DNA from 2 places in the Telluria sp. ZT3P39 genome. Region 2 is predicted to be linked to the other one. Evidence: predicted binding sites of a transcription regulator. Region 2 holds the regulator's gene; the other holds the start of a gene.
What was found. The regulator sigma-54, encoded in region 2, starts transcription at its own class of promoters, with help from an activator protein. The targets are predictions, from matches to a motif close to TGGCANGNAANCTGCTTT.

Region 1 (7,589 bases), on a different contig from region 2:
AGCGGTAATGATTTGTTTCATGTCTCTTTTTCCAATCTTTTAGTGTGTAAAAAGCCATTTACATCGCGTGCGCTGGGTGCATGCCAGGAATGCGTAGCGACCTCAGCGTCGAACGATCCTGCGCGCGTCCTGTGGCATCGTCAACAACATTCCGTGCCATTTTGCACAGAGTGTTTAAAAGTCGACATGTCTTCAAATGTATTGACAATGACATCGAAACCGGGCTAGGCAGCTGCATGATTTCTCACCAGTGACCGTGCATCCGCTGGCTCAATGCCGGAGGTGCGCAACCCACTGCGCTCAGGCTGCAGTCACGTATTTCCGTCGCGAACCTCAGCACATTCAGGATCTGGTCATACTGGACTGGCTTGAGTAGATACCTGTCAAAACCAGCGTCCCTAGCATCCTGCGCAATTCCCGGGTAATAGTGACCAGTTAACGCAACGAGCAAGGCATCCTTGACCAAACGCGTTGACCGAACTCGCCTGGCGAAATCCAGACCTGTCACGTCTTCCAGGCGAAGCTCGGTAAAGATCACGCTCGGTTGGATTTCTTCGATCCGTGCAAAGGCTTCAGTGCAATTTTTTGCCGTTTCGACCCGACAACCAGTCAATTCCAGCAAAGTCGTGAGTAAAAAGCGCAAGTCATCATCAGGATCCACGAGCATCAACTGCAAACCCTTGTTTTTTGGATACATGGCATTCTGGTCCTTCCAAAGTAGAAGTGCTTTGGACGAAGCGACAGTCTTTTGCTGTCGTACTTTCGCGTCAATACAATATTGCATATTGCGCAACTTTGGTCACTCTTCATTTCGGAAGATCGCATCAAGTTCCGACGGTGATGCTGCGGGCCTCCAGGCCTTGGGGTCGAACTCGCGGTCTTCACATCTGCCTCGAATTGATACGCTTGCGCCTACTTGCTGCGATGTCCAGGTGTCGGTTGTGTCGACCTCGTCGGGACGGGCTGCTTTCCATGCCAACTCGCCACGTCCACGCCTTTCACCAGCAGCCACAGGCACATCGCAGTCTCCCCAAGAAAGGCCGGCAGCAGGATCGCGGGGAACAGGACACCCTGCACTGCCGGCGCGAGGAACATGGCGAAGCTGTTGACGAGATAGCAGGCGCCCACGACCTGCATCCCCACGCCGAGCATTGCGGGAAGATAGCCGGACTTGCGGATCAGGTGTCCCACCAGCAGGCATTGCACACCAAAGAAAATCAGCGCGACCCCGAAGGTCCTGGCATGTGCGACGATGGCCAGATAGCTCAGGCCATAACGCTGTTCCGCGCTGGCGACCTTCGCCAAGGCAGTGCTGGTGAGCGGATCGAGCGCCGCCTGCAGCTGCAGTGCGCACAGGCTTTCGACCGCAAGCGACACCAGTCCGAAACAGACCACCGCTACCGCCAGATGCCGGTTCACCGGCCGCAGCAGGAAGTACCAGATCGCCGTCAAGGCGACCGCGCAGACCAGCAGCAAGAGCTGGCCGGCGATGCCCACCCGCCACAGGAATTCGGACTCGAGGATGCGCAGGGCGGTGGCGGCAGGATCGCCGGCGACGACGAGGCTGTTACGGATGACCGCCTCGCCAAGCACGCCGATGACGATGATGAGCAGGTAGAGCAGTCCCCCGATGCGGGCGACACGTTGCACCGAACGAATGCCGTTGTCGGGGCGAAGACGTTCGGCCATAGCGCTTTCCTGTCGTGAGTGGCGATCGAGTTGAGGTTACGACAGTGATTTCATGACGTCAACATTTCCGTGAGACGGCCTTGGCGCCGGTCCCAGCCTTCGCGATACCCTCTTTTACCCTCATCGGACATTTACTAGCTGCTATGATCATTATATTTTGCAATTTCCTTGCAGAAACAATCTTCTAAGCAATGAATAGCGCCCCAGTCCAGGAGCACAAGCAGCAGGAATTCGAATTCGAGACGATGAACCTGCAGGTCGGCGTCCGCCTGCAGGTGATGACGCACCGACAGTTCAAGCCGGTCCAGTATTTTTCGACCCTGATCGGATACGTCAAGGACGAGTACATCATCGTCAAGATCCCGCTTGAACACGGCGTGCCGATTTCGATCACGGAGGGCGACCCGCTCACGGTCAGGGTATTCTCGGGCGTGAACGTCTGTTCTTTTGCGTGCTCGGTCGAGCGCGTGTTCCCGCGTCCGCTGTCCTATCTGCACCTGTCCTTCCCGACATCGATCCAGGGCACCAGCCTGCGCGGCGCCATGCGCGTCAAGGCCGCGATTCCGGCGCGCGTCACCCCGATGGGCAGCGGCGCGCGGCCGATCGACTGCTCCCTTACCAACGTGTCGGTGAGCGGGGCGCGCATCGATTCCCAGCATCCGCTGCCTCCCGATAACGAAGTCGTGGGACTCACCTTCACGCTGACGACGCCGCCGAGCAACCAGGAAGTGCAGGTCGAGACGCTGGCCGCCATCCGGAACACCACGGTGGCCAAGGCGGGGCCCGACAAGCTGGACGTATTCAGCTATGGCGTGCAGTTCGTCGACCTCGACCCCGTGCATTACACGCTGCTGCAGAACATGACCTATGAAGCCTTGCTCGCGGACCGGCTGAAGATCGTCTAGGTATCCGCCCAGGCTGGCGCCGTCTTCAAGCATGTCACATGGTAAATTGCTCGCCTATGCGCGGCGCCCTGCCGCGTGCTGACATGACAACGAGGATGGAGCATGAAATTTCGTTTGCCGAGTTTGCTGCCGAAAGTGCTGCAACTGATGCCGATCGCGGCCGCCACCCTGGCCGCCACCACCGCGATGGCCGCGCCGCGCGGCTTTACCGTGGAAGACCTGGTGAACATGGAACGGGTGGGCAGCCCGGCCGTGTCGCCTGACGCGACCCGCGTCGTTTACACCGTGCGCAGCACGGACATGAGCAAGAACCGCGGCAACACGCAGCTCTGGATGGTCGACCTGCGCGCCGCCAAGCCGGTGCCGCAACGCCTGACCAGCCACGCATCGAACAGCACCGATCCGGAATGGTCGGCCTCCGGCGATGCGGTCTACTTCCTGTCGAGCCGCTCGGGCTCCTCGCAGGTCTGGCGCCAGCCTGTCTCCGGCGGCGAGCCGGTCAAGGTCACCGACCTTCCGCTCGACGTCGACAGTTTCCGCGTCTCGCCAACGGGTGATCGCATCGCGATGAGCATGTCGGTGTTCCGCGACTGCGCGGACCTGGCCTGCACCAAGGCGCGCGCCGAAGCGAAGGAAAAGGACAAGGCCAGCGGCAAGCTGTACAACCGCCTGTTCGTGCGCCACTGGGATACCTGGGCCGACCACCGCAACGCCGTGCTGTTCTCGGCGCCGCTGGACGCCAAGGGCAAGCTGCTTGACACGCCGGTCAGCCTGTCCGGAACGCTCGACGGCGACGTGCCTTCGAAACCGTTCGGCGACCGCGAGGAATTCCGCTTCAGCCCGGACGGCAAGACCATCGTGTTCTCGGTGCGCTTGGCCGGCAAGACCGAAGCCTGGTCGACCAATTTCGACCTGTACACCGTGCCTGCCGCCGGCGGCGTCCCGCGCAACCTGACGGCAGACAACCCGGCATGGGACGCCAAGGGCGTGTATTCGCCCGACGGCCGCACTCTCGCCTACCTGGCGATGGCGCGCCCGGGTTTCGAGGCCGACCGCTTCCAGATCATGCTGATGGACGTGGCGACCGGACAAAAGCGCAAACTCGCGGCCGACTGGGACCGCTCGGTGGGCAGCATGCAATGGCGTGCCGACGGCAAGGCCCTGATCGTCGACGCCGAAGACCTCGGCCAGCATCGCCTGTATTCGATCGACCTCGCCGGCGGCAAGGTCACCGCCTTGAGCGACAAGGGCGCGGTCGGCGCCTTCGATGTGCGCGGCGATACCGTCGCCTATACCCAGGCCAACCTGGCGTCTGGCGCGCAGCTGTTCTCGATGAAGCTGGGCGGCCTACCTTCCCAGCTCACCGACCTCAACGCCGAGCGCCTCAAGGATGTGCGCTGGGGCCAGTACGAGCAGTTCAGCTTCAAGGGCGCCAACGGCGACACCGTCTACGGGCATGTGATGAAACCGTGGAATGCGGAAGCCGGCAAGAAGTACCCGGTCGCCTTCCTGGTCCACGGCGGTCCGCAGGGCAGCTTCGGCAATGGCTGGAGCTATCGCTGGAATCCGCAGGTGTATGCGGGCGCGGGCTATGCCACCGTGTTCATCGACTTCCATGGCTCGACCGGCTACGGCCAGAAGTTCACCGATTCGATCAGCGGCGACTGGGGCGGCAAACCCCTGGAAGACCTGCGCAAGGGAATGGACGCGGCGGTAAAGCAGTTCCCGTGGCTGGATCGCGGACGCAGCTGCGCACTGGGCGCGTCCTACGGCGGCTACATGATGAACTGGATCGCGGGTAACTGGAACGACGGCTTCCGCTGCCTGGTGAATCACGACGGCGTGTTCGACAGCCGCGGCATGGCCTATTCGACCGAAGAACAGTGGTTCACCGACTGGGAAAACGGCGGCGCCTATTTCGCGGTGCCGAACAACCACGAGCGCTTCAACCCTGTTCACCACGTGAACAAGTGGAAGACGCCGATACTGGTGATCCAGGGCGACCTCGATTTCCGGATCCCGACGGCGCAGGCCCTGTCGACGTTTACCGCGCTGCAGCGCAAGGGCATCGACAGCCAGCTGCTGGTGTTCCCGGACGAGAACCACTGGGTGCTCAAGCCGGCGAACTCGCTGCAGTGGCATCACACGGTGATCAACTGGCTGGACAAGCACCTGAAGCAGTAAGCACTGCGCCCGCTTCTGGACAGCGGGTGGGTTAACGAAAAAGAGACCGCCGGGGCGGTCTCTTTTTATTGACCGCTTGCGCGGCCGTTCATGCAATTACGTGATTACGGAGCAGGAGCAGGGTCAGCAGCTTCCAGGTCGCAACCTGCAGGCTTGTAGCCGTCGGTTTCGGCGAAGCCGGTGGTGACGCAGGTGTAGACACCGGTAGCGTTGCGGTTCAGGGCGATGGTCGGAGCGGTTTCTGGATCGGCAGCCAGGCGGCCCGGGTTGGCGATGGTGCAGGTCAGGGCAGCGCCACCTTCGGCGGTCGGCACGGCTGCGGCGATAGTGGTGCAGTTACCGGTGGTTGCCGACAGGCCAGCTTTTGCCAGGAAGGTTTCAGCCGAGTCAGCGCTGCTTTCAACAACAGCCATTTCGTAGCCGGTCTTGCCTGCCGAGATGTCGGCGTAGGCAGCGGTTGCCTTCGACTTGGCGATGTAATCCTGGTATGCAGGGATGGCCACGGCAGCCAGGATACCGATGATGGCGACGACGATCATCAGCTCGATCAGGGTGAAGCCGCCTTGGGCTTTTTTAGCTTGAATTTGCTTGAAGTTCATTTTGTATCTCCAGGTGGTGTGTCGGGTGAATTTGGGTTACTGCTTAGTGCCACGCTTTCATATATGCAAGCGGTGTGCCAGCCCCAAAAATGTCGATTTTATTAGTGCAGAGATAACAAAACGGCCTGAAAACGCAAGTTTTGGCTTGATCGGTGACAAAATTTGTCATGTGATGCCAGCAATTTTTGTCACTCGAACAGTTTACGTAACGCAATTTGTCATGCATAGACCAAATTCGTCACGCCAGCTCCCGGCACGCATACCGGCGGCGGGAAATCGCCGGCGAAAAAAAAGCGGGGAGCTCTACGCTCCCCGCTTTCGGCAACCGTAAGGTCGTCAGTATTACAGCATGGCCTTCAGCAGGCGTGCCATTTCCGACGGGTTCTTGGTGGCTTTGATGCCGCACTCTTCCATGATGTCCAGCTTGGCTTGCGCGGTATCGGCGCCGCCCGAGATCAGCGCGCCGGCGTGGCCCATGCGCTTGCCCGGAGGGGCGGTGACACCAGCGATGAAGCAGACGACCGGCTTCTTCATGTTGTCCTTGATCCAGTAGGCAGCATTGCCTTCGTCCGGACCGCCGATTTCGCCGATCATGATGACCGCGTCGGTATCAGGATCGTCGTTGAACATGCGCATCACGTCGATGTGCTTCAGGCCGTTGATCGGGTCGCCGCCGATTCCGACTGCCGACGACTGGCCCAGGCCCAGTGCGGTCAGCTGGCCGACTGCTTCATAGGTCAGGGTGCCCGAACGCGACACGACGCCGATACGGCCCTTCTTGTGGATGTGGCCCGGCATGATGCCGATCTTGATTTCGTCCGGGGTGATCAGGCCTGGGCAGTTCGGGCCCAGCAGCAGGGTCTTCGAGCCGGCTTTGGCCATGCGGTCCTTCAGGGCCATCATGTCGCGGACTGGAATGCCTTCGGTGATGCAGATTGCCAGGTCCAGGTCGGCTTCGACGGCTTCCCAGATGGCAGCGGCTGCACCTGCCGGCGGCACGTAGATGACCGACACGGTGGCGCCGGTAGCGGCTTTGGCTTCCGACACGTTGGCGTAGATCGGGATGCCTTCGAAATCTTCGCCGGCTTTCTTCGGGTTCACGCCTGCGACGAAGGCAGCTTTGCCGTTCGCGTAGTCGCGGCACATGCGGGTATGGAACTGGCCGGTCTTGCCGGTGATACCCTGGGTGATGACTTTAGTATCTTTGTTGATCAGGATCGACATTTGTTTATTCCTTAATTAGGCTTTACCAGCTGCAGCGGCGACGACGGCCTTGGCCGCATCTTCCATCGTATCGGCAGCGATGATCGGCAGGCCGGAGTCGGCCAGCATCTTCTTGCCCAGGTCTTCGTTGGTGCCCTTCATGCGGACAACCAGCGGCACCTGCAGCGACACGGCCTTCGAGGCGGTGATCACGCCTTCGGCGATCACGTCGCAGCGCATGATGCCGCCGAAGATGTTGACCAGGATGGCTTTCAGGCCAGGGTTCTTCAGCATGATCTTGAATGCTTCGGTGACTTTCTCAGCCGTCGCACCGCCGCCCACGTCCAGGAAGTTGGCCGGCTCGCCGCCGAACAGCTTGATGGTGTCCATGGTGGCCATGGCCAGGCCGGCGCCGTTCACCAGGCAGCCGATGTTGCCGTCGAGCGAGATGTAGGCGAGGTCGAACTTCGATGCTTCGACTTCGGCTGGATCTTCTTCGTCCAGGTCGCGGTAGGCGACGATTTCCGGCTGGCGGTACAGCGCGTTCGAGTCGAAGTTGAACTTCGCGTCGAGGGCGATGACCTTGCCCGAACCGGTCAGGATCAGCGGGTTGATTTCGGCCAGCGACGCATCGGTTTCCCAGTACGCCTTGTACAGGCCCTTCAGTTGCACGCGGGCGTCGGCCAGCGATTCGGCAGGCACGCCGATCTTGGTCGAGATCTCGTCGGCTTCGGCGTCGGTCAGTCCGACCGATGGGTCGATCGCGATCGAGTGGATCTTTTCCGGGTTGCTGTGCGCGACTTCTTCGATGTCCATGCCGCCTTCCGACGAGGCCATCAGCACGACGCGCTGCGAGATGCGGTCGGTGACCATCGAGACGTACAGTTCCTTCTTGATGTCGGCGCCTTCTTCGACCAGCAGGCGACGCACTTTCTGGCCTTCAGGGCCAGTCTGGTGCGTGATGAGCTGCATGCCCATGATCTGTTCTGCGTATTCCTTGACCTGCTCC
Region 2 (7,589 bases):
CTTGTTGGGCTGTACCGGGCGCGTAGTGGTGTCCGGCATGGGCAAATCCGGCCACATCGGCCGCAAGATTGCCGCCACCCTGGCATCGACCGGCACCCCGGCCATGTTCGTACACCCGGGCGAAGCCGCCCACGGCGACCTGGGCATGGTGACGGCGCAGGATGTCTTCATCGCCATCTCGAACTCGGGCGAATCGTCCGAGCTGCTCGAAATTTTGCCAGCTGTCAAAAGAATGGGCAGCAAGGTGATCTCGATGACCGGCAAGCCGCATTCGCGCCTGGCCAAGCTGTCCGAGATCCACCTCGATATTTCGGTGGCCAAGGAAGCCTGCACGCTCAATCTCGCCCCGACCACCAGCACCACCGTGACGCTCGCCATGGGCGACGCCCTGGCGGTGTCGCTGCTGGATATGCGGGGTTTTCGCGAAGAAGACTTCGCGATGTCGCACCCGGGCGGGGCCCTGGGCCGCCGCCTGCTGACGCACGTGCGCGACGTCATGCGCAGCGGCGACGCGATTCCCGCCGTGAGCCCCGACACGCCGCTGGCCAAGGCCCTGCTGGAAGTCTCGCAGAAGGGCATGGGCATGACCGCCGTGATCGACGACGAGCGCCGCCCGGTCGGCGTGTTCACCGACGGCGACTTGCGCCGCCTGATCGAGCGCCTGCACGATTTCTCGAACATCGCGATCCGCGACGTGATGCATGCCGGCCCGCGCACCGTGCACCCGGAACAGCTGGCGGTCGACGCCGTCGCCGTGATGGAAGAATTCCGCATCAACCAGATGCTGGTGGTGGACCTTGACGGCCGCCTGGTCGGCGCGCTCCACATCCACGACCTGACCCGCGCCAAGGTAATCTAAATGACTCCACTGGAACACATGCAGCGCGCCGCGCGCGTGAAAGTCATGATCTTCGACGTCGACGGCGTGCTCACCGACGGCAGCCTCACCTACGGCCCGGACGGCGAAGTCACCAAGACCTTCAATGTGCTCGACGGCCTGGGCATCCAGTTGCTGGGCAAGACCGGCGTGCAGACCGCGATCATCAGCGCGCGCCTGTCGCCGATCGTGGTCAAGCGGGCAAGCGATTTGGGCATTGCCCACGTCTACCAGGGCATCCACGACAAGCGCATCGGCTTTGCCAAGCTGTTAGACGCCACCGGCGTGACCGCCGAGGAATGCGGTTACATCGGCGACGACGTGATCGACCTGCCGCTGCTCACGAAAGTCGGCTTTGCCGTGGCCGTGCCCTCGGGCCACCCGGAAGTGCAGCACCGCGCGCATTACGTCACGAAGAACGCGGGCGGGCGCGGCGCCGTGCGCGAAGTCTGCGACCTGGTCATGCGCGCCCAGGGCAGCTACGAACAGGCGCTCGCGCCTTACTTCGCCTAAGCGCTCGCACGAACAGATATGGTCACGTACAAGCGCACCGCCCACCGCTGGAGACTGCTCAGCGTCATGATCATCGGCGTCTTCCTCGCCTTCGGCAGCTTCTGGCTGGTGCAGGTGATGGACAGCGACGATGGCGATACGCGCCTGGGCGGGCCGATGGACGAGCCGGATTACATCGTCGAAAATTTCTCCTTCGTGCGCATGACCGAAGAGGGCAAGCCGAGCTATGTCGTGTCGGGCAAGCGCCTGGCGCACCAGCCGCAGGGCGACGTCTCCGAGGTCGAGCAGCCGGTGGTGCAGGGCATGACCCCGGGGCGCCCGCGCACCACCGTGGTGGCCAACCGCGGCCGCATCTACCACGAAGAACACCGCGTCGACCTGCTCGGCAAGGTCGACATCCAGCGCCCCGCCACGCCCACCAGCGAAGCGCTGCGCGTACGCACCGAGGCACTCACCGTGCTGCCCGACGAAGAGATCATGAAGACCGACCAGCCGATCGTGATGCAGCTCGGCGCCTCCACCATCCGTGGCACCGGCATGGTCGCGAACAACGCGACCCAGAAGCTGCACCTGGCCAGCCGCGGCCAGATCGTCTATCCGCCACGCGCGCAACGCTAGCGCGCACGTCATCACAGGACAAGCACCCATGAAAAAAATCATCCTTGCCGCCCTTCTTGGCCTGGCCTCCCTCGGCGCCTTTGCCGAGCGCGCCGATTCGCTCAAGCAGGCCGTGATCAACTTCGACACCCTGGACGTCGACGAGGTCACGCAAACCCGCATCCTGACCGGCAACGTCGTGCTCACGCGCGGCACCCTGGTACTGAAATCCGACCGCGCCCAGGTGAAAGAAACTCCGGAAGGCTACATGAGCGTGACGCTTACCGCGGCGCCGGGCAAGCTGGCCACCTTCCGCCAGAAGCGCGACGGCGGCCCGGACCTGTGGGTCGAAGGCCAGGCCCAGCGCATCGAATACGACGAGCGCGCCGAGCTGGTGAAACTGTTCACGGCCGCCGAAGTGCGCGAGCTGGAAAGCGGGCGCATGACCAACGAAATCAAGGGTCCGTTCATCTCCTACGACAACCGCAAGGAAGTCGCCCAGGTGCGCAACGACGCCAGCGGCCAGAGCAAGGTTGGCGGCGGGCGCGGCACCCTGATCATCGCCCCGCGCCGTCCTGCAGCCGCAGAAGGCGGCAAGCAATGACGCTAGCCTCGACAAGCGTGCGCGAAGGCTGCAGCACCCTGATCGTCAAGGGATTGCAAAAGAGCTATGGCAAGCGGCTGGTGGTGCGCGACGTCTCGCTGCAGGTCGATTGCGGCGAAGTGGTCGGCCTGCTGGGCCCGAACGGCGCCGGCAAGACCACCTCGTTCTACATGATCGTCGGCCTGGTGCCGTCGGACGCCGGCTCGATCGACATCAATGGCACCGACATCTCGAGCCTGCCGATCCACCGGCGCGCGGTGCTGGGCCTGTCCTACCTGCCGCAGGAAGCCTCGGTGTTCCGCAAGCTCACGGTGGAAGAGAACATCCGCGCCGTGCTGGAACTGCAGCGCACCGATGAGGGCAAGGCCTTGTCGAAGGACGAGATCAACGAGCGCCTGGACACCCTGCTGGCCGAGCTGCAGATCGAGAAGCTGCGCGAGAGCCCGGCGCTGTCGCTGTCCGGCGGCGAGCGCCGCCGTGTGGAGATCGCGCGCGCGCTGGCGACCAACCCGCGCTTCGTGCTGTTAGATGAGCCGTTTGCCGGCGTGGACCCGATCGCCGTGATCGAGATCCAGCGCATCGTGCGCTTCCTGAAAGAGCGCAACATCGGCGTGCTGATCACGGACCACAACGTGCGCGAGACGCTCGGCATCTGCGACCGCGCCTACATCATCAACCAGGGGGCGGTGCTGGCCTCGGGCCGTCCGGACGACATCATCGCCGACGAGTCGGTGCGCCGCGTCTACCTCGGCGAACACTTCCGCATGTGACCATGAAACAGTCCCTGCAACTCCGCACTTCGCAGCACCTGGCGCTCACGCCGCAGCTGCAGCAGTCGATCCGCCTGCTGCAGTTGTCCACGCTCGAACTGCACCAGGAGCTCGAGCAGATACTGACCGATAACCCGCTGCTCGAACGCCTCGACGATCCGCTCGACCACTCGGTGCGCCTGCTGGCCGACGGCGCCATCAACAGCGCCCCCGCCAGCGGCGAAGCCCCGGCCGCGCAGCCGGCACAGGAAGGCGGCGAAGGCGAGGGCGCCAAGCCAGAGGCCGACGGCTTCGAAGACGGTGACCGCGACCGCGGCGAGCCTGACGGCGACTGGGGCGGCGAGGGCGGGGGCGCGCGCAGCGGCGACGACGAAGACGGCCGTCCGCAGCTGGAAGCCTGCAGCGTGTCGCTGCGCGAGCACCTGGCCGAACAGGTGCGCACCACCGGCTGCAGCGTGCGCGACCGCGCGCTGGCCGAACTGGTGATCGATGCGCTCGACGACAACGGCTATTTAGAGGAGCCGCTGGACGACATCCACGCGCGCCTGCCCGCCGAACTCGAGATCGAGATGGACGAGCTGCGCTGCGCGCTGGCGCTGGTGCAGAGCCTGGACCCGCTCGGCTGCGGCGCCCGCAGCGCGGCCGAATGCCTGGCCCTGCAGATCCGCCGCATGCCGGGCGTGCCGATGGTGACGCGGCGCCTGGCGCTGAAGATCGTCGAAGGCTACCTGAGCTGGTTCGCACAGCGCGAATACACCAAGCTCAAGAAGGCGCTGGACTGCGACGACGAAGACCTGCGCGAAGTGCAGGCCGTGGTCCGCCAGTGCAATCCGCATCCGGGCGCGGCCTTTGCGTCTGCCACCTCCGACTACGTGGTGCCGGACGTGATCGTGCGCCGCGCCAAGAGCGGCTGGTCGGTGATGCTGAATCCGGACGTGATGCCGAAATTGCGCGTCAACTCACTCTACGCCAACCTGCTCAAGCAGGGAAAAAGCGAAAGCCAGATGGGCGCGCAGCTGCAGGAAGCCAAGTGGCTGATCAAGAATATGCGCCAGCGTTTCGATACAATTTTGCGTGTGGCGGAGGCGATTGTAGAGCGCCAGCGCAACTTTTTCAGCCATGGCGCGGTTGCCATGCGTCCGCTTGTGCTGCGCGAGATTGCTGATACACTAGGCCTACACGAGAGCACGATTTCTCGCGTTACAACGCAGAAATACATGCTGACCCCCCACGGCATGTTTGAACTGAAATACTTCTTCGGAAGCCACGTCGCCACCGAAGCGGGGGGAGAAGCATCTTCCACGGCGATCCGCGCGCTTATTGCGCAATTGACAGGAGCAGAAGACCCTAAGAACCCTCTATCCGACAGCAAGATCGCGGAAATGCTCGGGGAACAAGGTATGGTCATTGCGCGCCGGACGGTAGCCAAATACCGTGAGGCGCTCAAGATTCCTCCCGTCAGCCTCCGCAAGTCTCTGTAACTGCACTGCCCACACCTACCTTGTGGCGCGGGCAGCGCGACATTTCAAAGGAGTGTGTATGAACCTCACTATCAGTGGTCATCATCTTGAAGTGACTCCCGCAATTCGTGAATACGTTCAGAATAAGCTCGAGCGCATTACCCGCCATTTCGATCACGTGATCGACACCCACGTGTTCCTCGCCATCGATAATCTCACCGAAAAAGAAAAACGGCAGAAAGCCGAGATCAACCTGCAAGTATCAGGAAAAATTTTGCATGTGGCCAGTGCCGCGCAAGACCTGTACGCGGCGATCGACACGCTGATGGACAGGCTGGACCGCCAGGTCATCAAGCATAAATCCATGCTGCAAAATCATAATCACGTGGCGCACAAGCGCCTGCCGGATCTCGGCGAAGCAGCCGCAGCGTAAATACGCGCAGCAGCAATGACAGCGAGGGCGTCTGAGGGGACGCCCTTTTTGCATCCAACAGGCTTCGCGTGCACGCGACTGTTCGGTAAAATGGATGTTTTTTCGATCACAGCACATCCCATGACCGACACCGTCCTGACCCGCGTCGCCAACCGCACCGGCGTCATTACGCTCGACCGGCCGAAGGCCCTGAACTCCCTGTCGCTCGACATGGTGCGCGCGCTCACCGCGATCCTGCGCGACTGGCAGCATGACACCGGCATCGACGCGGTCGTCATCACCAGCTCGAGCGAGAAAGCCTTGTGCGCGGGCGGCGACATCCGCTTCTTCCACGAGATGGGGCATGTGGGGCCGACTGGCGGCAGCGCGCTGCTGGAAGACTTCTTCACCGAAGAATACGCACTGAACCACCTGATCCATTTCTACCCGAAGCCGTATATCGCGCTGATGGATGGCGTGGTGATGGGCGGCGGCATGGGCATCGCCCAGGGCGGCCCCGATTGCGGCCTGCGCATCGTCACCGAACGCAGCAAGGTCGCCATGCCCGAGGTGAATATCGGCCTGTTCCCCGATGTCGGCGGCAGCCATTTCCTGTCGCACGCGCCGGGCCAGCTGGGCCAGTACCTGGGCCTCACCGGTTTGACGATCGGCGCGGCCGACGCGATCTACGTGGGCCTGGCCGACCTGTTCGTGCCGGGCGAGAAGATGGGCGAGTTGATGGCGCTGGTGGATACTACTGCGGGCGCGGATCTGCCGGCAGCGATCCGCGCGTTTGCCGCGCAGTGTGCGGGTGCTGCCGGCGCGAGCGAACTGCAGGCGCAGCGCGCGGTCATCGATGCGCATTTCGGCGCTTCCTCGGTGGCCGCCATCATGGCATCGCTCGCGCGCGACGAGAACCCGTTCGCGCAAAAAGCCTTGAAAGCCATGCGCCAGCGCTCGCCCCTGATGATGTGCGTCACCCGCGAACTCCTGCAGCGCGGCGCCGCGCTCGACGTGGCCGATTGCCTGCGCATGGAGCGCTCGCTGGTGCGCCACAATTTCGAACACGGCGAGGTGCTCGAAGGCGTGCGGGCGCTGGTGATCGACAAGGACAATGCGCCCAAGTGGACTCCGGCGACGCTGGAAGAAGTCACGCCGGAGATGGTGGCGAAATTCTTCGAGCCGGTCTGGCCTGATTACGCGCATCCGCTGCGGCACCTGTAGCAAGAAACACGGTTGATCCGGCTCGTACTTCGATGCCGGCGCGTCTATTCGATGTGGCCTGGTTCGAGCAAGGGCCTGCACTGCCAAAGCGCAGGCCCTAGTGCGCCCTATAGGGGCATGCCAAACGCAATGGCACCCGTCAGTGCCGAGACGCTCGGCACGCCGACCAGGACGATCGACGTACCAGGCAGGCTGATGAGTAGATCGTTGCCGGTGTCAGTGACATACTTCGCGATGAAAGCATCGACGCTCATCGGCGTTGAGAAGAAGTCTGCAAAAAACAGCTTGTCTCCCTCGGCGGCTTTGAAATCCAGGAGGCGGTCATTGCCGTTCTGGGGATCGAATATGAACTTGTCAGCGCCAGTACCGCCAGTGAGGATGTCATTGCCCTTGCCGCCCATGATGACATCACCTTCGGTGCCACCATCGAGCGTGTCATTGCCGCTGTCCCCGTAAAGATAGTCGATGCCTGCGCCGCCTGTCAGCCTGTCGTCCCCGTTGCCACCGTAGAGTGCATCGGTGCCGCCATAGCCAGAGAGCGTGTCATTGCCATTACCACCCTGGAGTACATCCTCGGCATTGTTGGTAAGATTGCCCGAGAGCGTGTCGTTACCGTTTCCTCCATTCAGATTCACGCCTTTGTCGCCAGTCGACCCTGTCATCAGCAAGGTGATGGAATCTGTACTCGTCAGCCCACCCGCATCCGTTACTGTGTAACTGAATACTGCCTTCAGCGCCTGGCCCATCACCATCCAGTCCAGCTCCGTGGATGGCAGGAGTGTGACGCTGGTTCCATCGGCCGAGATCTGCGCCTGCACATTCAGGGAAGAGAGCGCGACCTCCGCACGGGTGACCGGATTGATCAGTTTCGTAAGAGCATTGGGATCGCTGTTCGCCCAGCTCAGCGTTGCCACGTTCGAGCCCAGGGAAAGGATGTGCTTGTCGCCAGCATCCTGGTCGTAGACAGAATCGGCAACCTGGAAGGTAAGCGCTGCGTTTTCAATAGTGGACAGGCTGACCGGTGCGGCAACCGGCGCTTCGTTGACATTGTTGATGCCAAGGTTGATTGCCTGGGTGGTGTGATTGCCGGCGGTGTCCGTCGCGACTACGGAGAAGCGGTAGGCGTTTTGGC

Region 1: a site for sigma-54 is predicted at 5,440-5,457, ahead of AC56LR_RS21245 (pilin). Genes of this name have one in related genera too.

The regions. Positions count from the first base shown of each region.
Region 1 covers NZ_JCASIH010000043.1:4,023-11,611, forward strand. Annotated here, with positions in the region: gene AC56LR_RS21220 (S8 family serine peptidase) at 1-21, opposite strand, end outside; gene AC56LR_RS21225 (response regulator) at 245-697, opposite strand; gene AC56LR_RS21230 (DUF4386 domain-containing protein) at 913-1,689, opposite strand; gene AC56LR_RS21235 (flagellar brake protein) at 1,881-2,594, shown strand; gene AC56LR_RS21240 (S9 family peptidase) at 2,742-4,778, shown strand; gene AC56LR_RS21245 (pilin) at 4,883-5,377, opposite strand; gene sucD (succinate--CoA ligase subunit alpha) at 5,720-6,601, opposite strand; gene sucC (ADP-forming succinate--CoA ligase subunit beta) at 6,617-7,589, opposite strand, start outside.
Region 2 covers NZ_JCASIH010000015.1:425-8,013, reverse strand. Annotated here, with positions in the region: gene AC56LR_RS14745 (KpsF/GutQ family sugar-phosphate isomerase) at 1-859, shown strand, start outside; gene AC56LR_RS14740 (KdsC family phosphatase) at 860-1,390, shown strand; gene lptC (LPS export ABC transporter periplasmic protein LptC) at 1,409-2,008, shown strand; gene lptA (lipopolysaccharide transport periplasmic protein LptA) at 2,037-2,591, shown strand; gene lptB (LPS export ABC transporter ATP-binding protein) at 2,588-3,361, shown strand; gene AC56LR_RS14720 (RNA polymerase factor sigma-54) at 3,364-4,842, shown strand; gene hpf (ribosome hibernation-promoting factor, HPF/YfiA family) at 4,901-5,254, shown strand; gene AC56LR_RS14710 (enoyl-CoA hydratase/isomerase family protein) at 5,375-6,457, shown strand; partial or broken gene AC56LR_RS14705 (Ig-like domain-containing protein) at 6,565-7,589, opposite strand, start outside.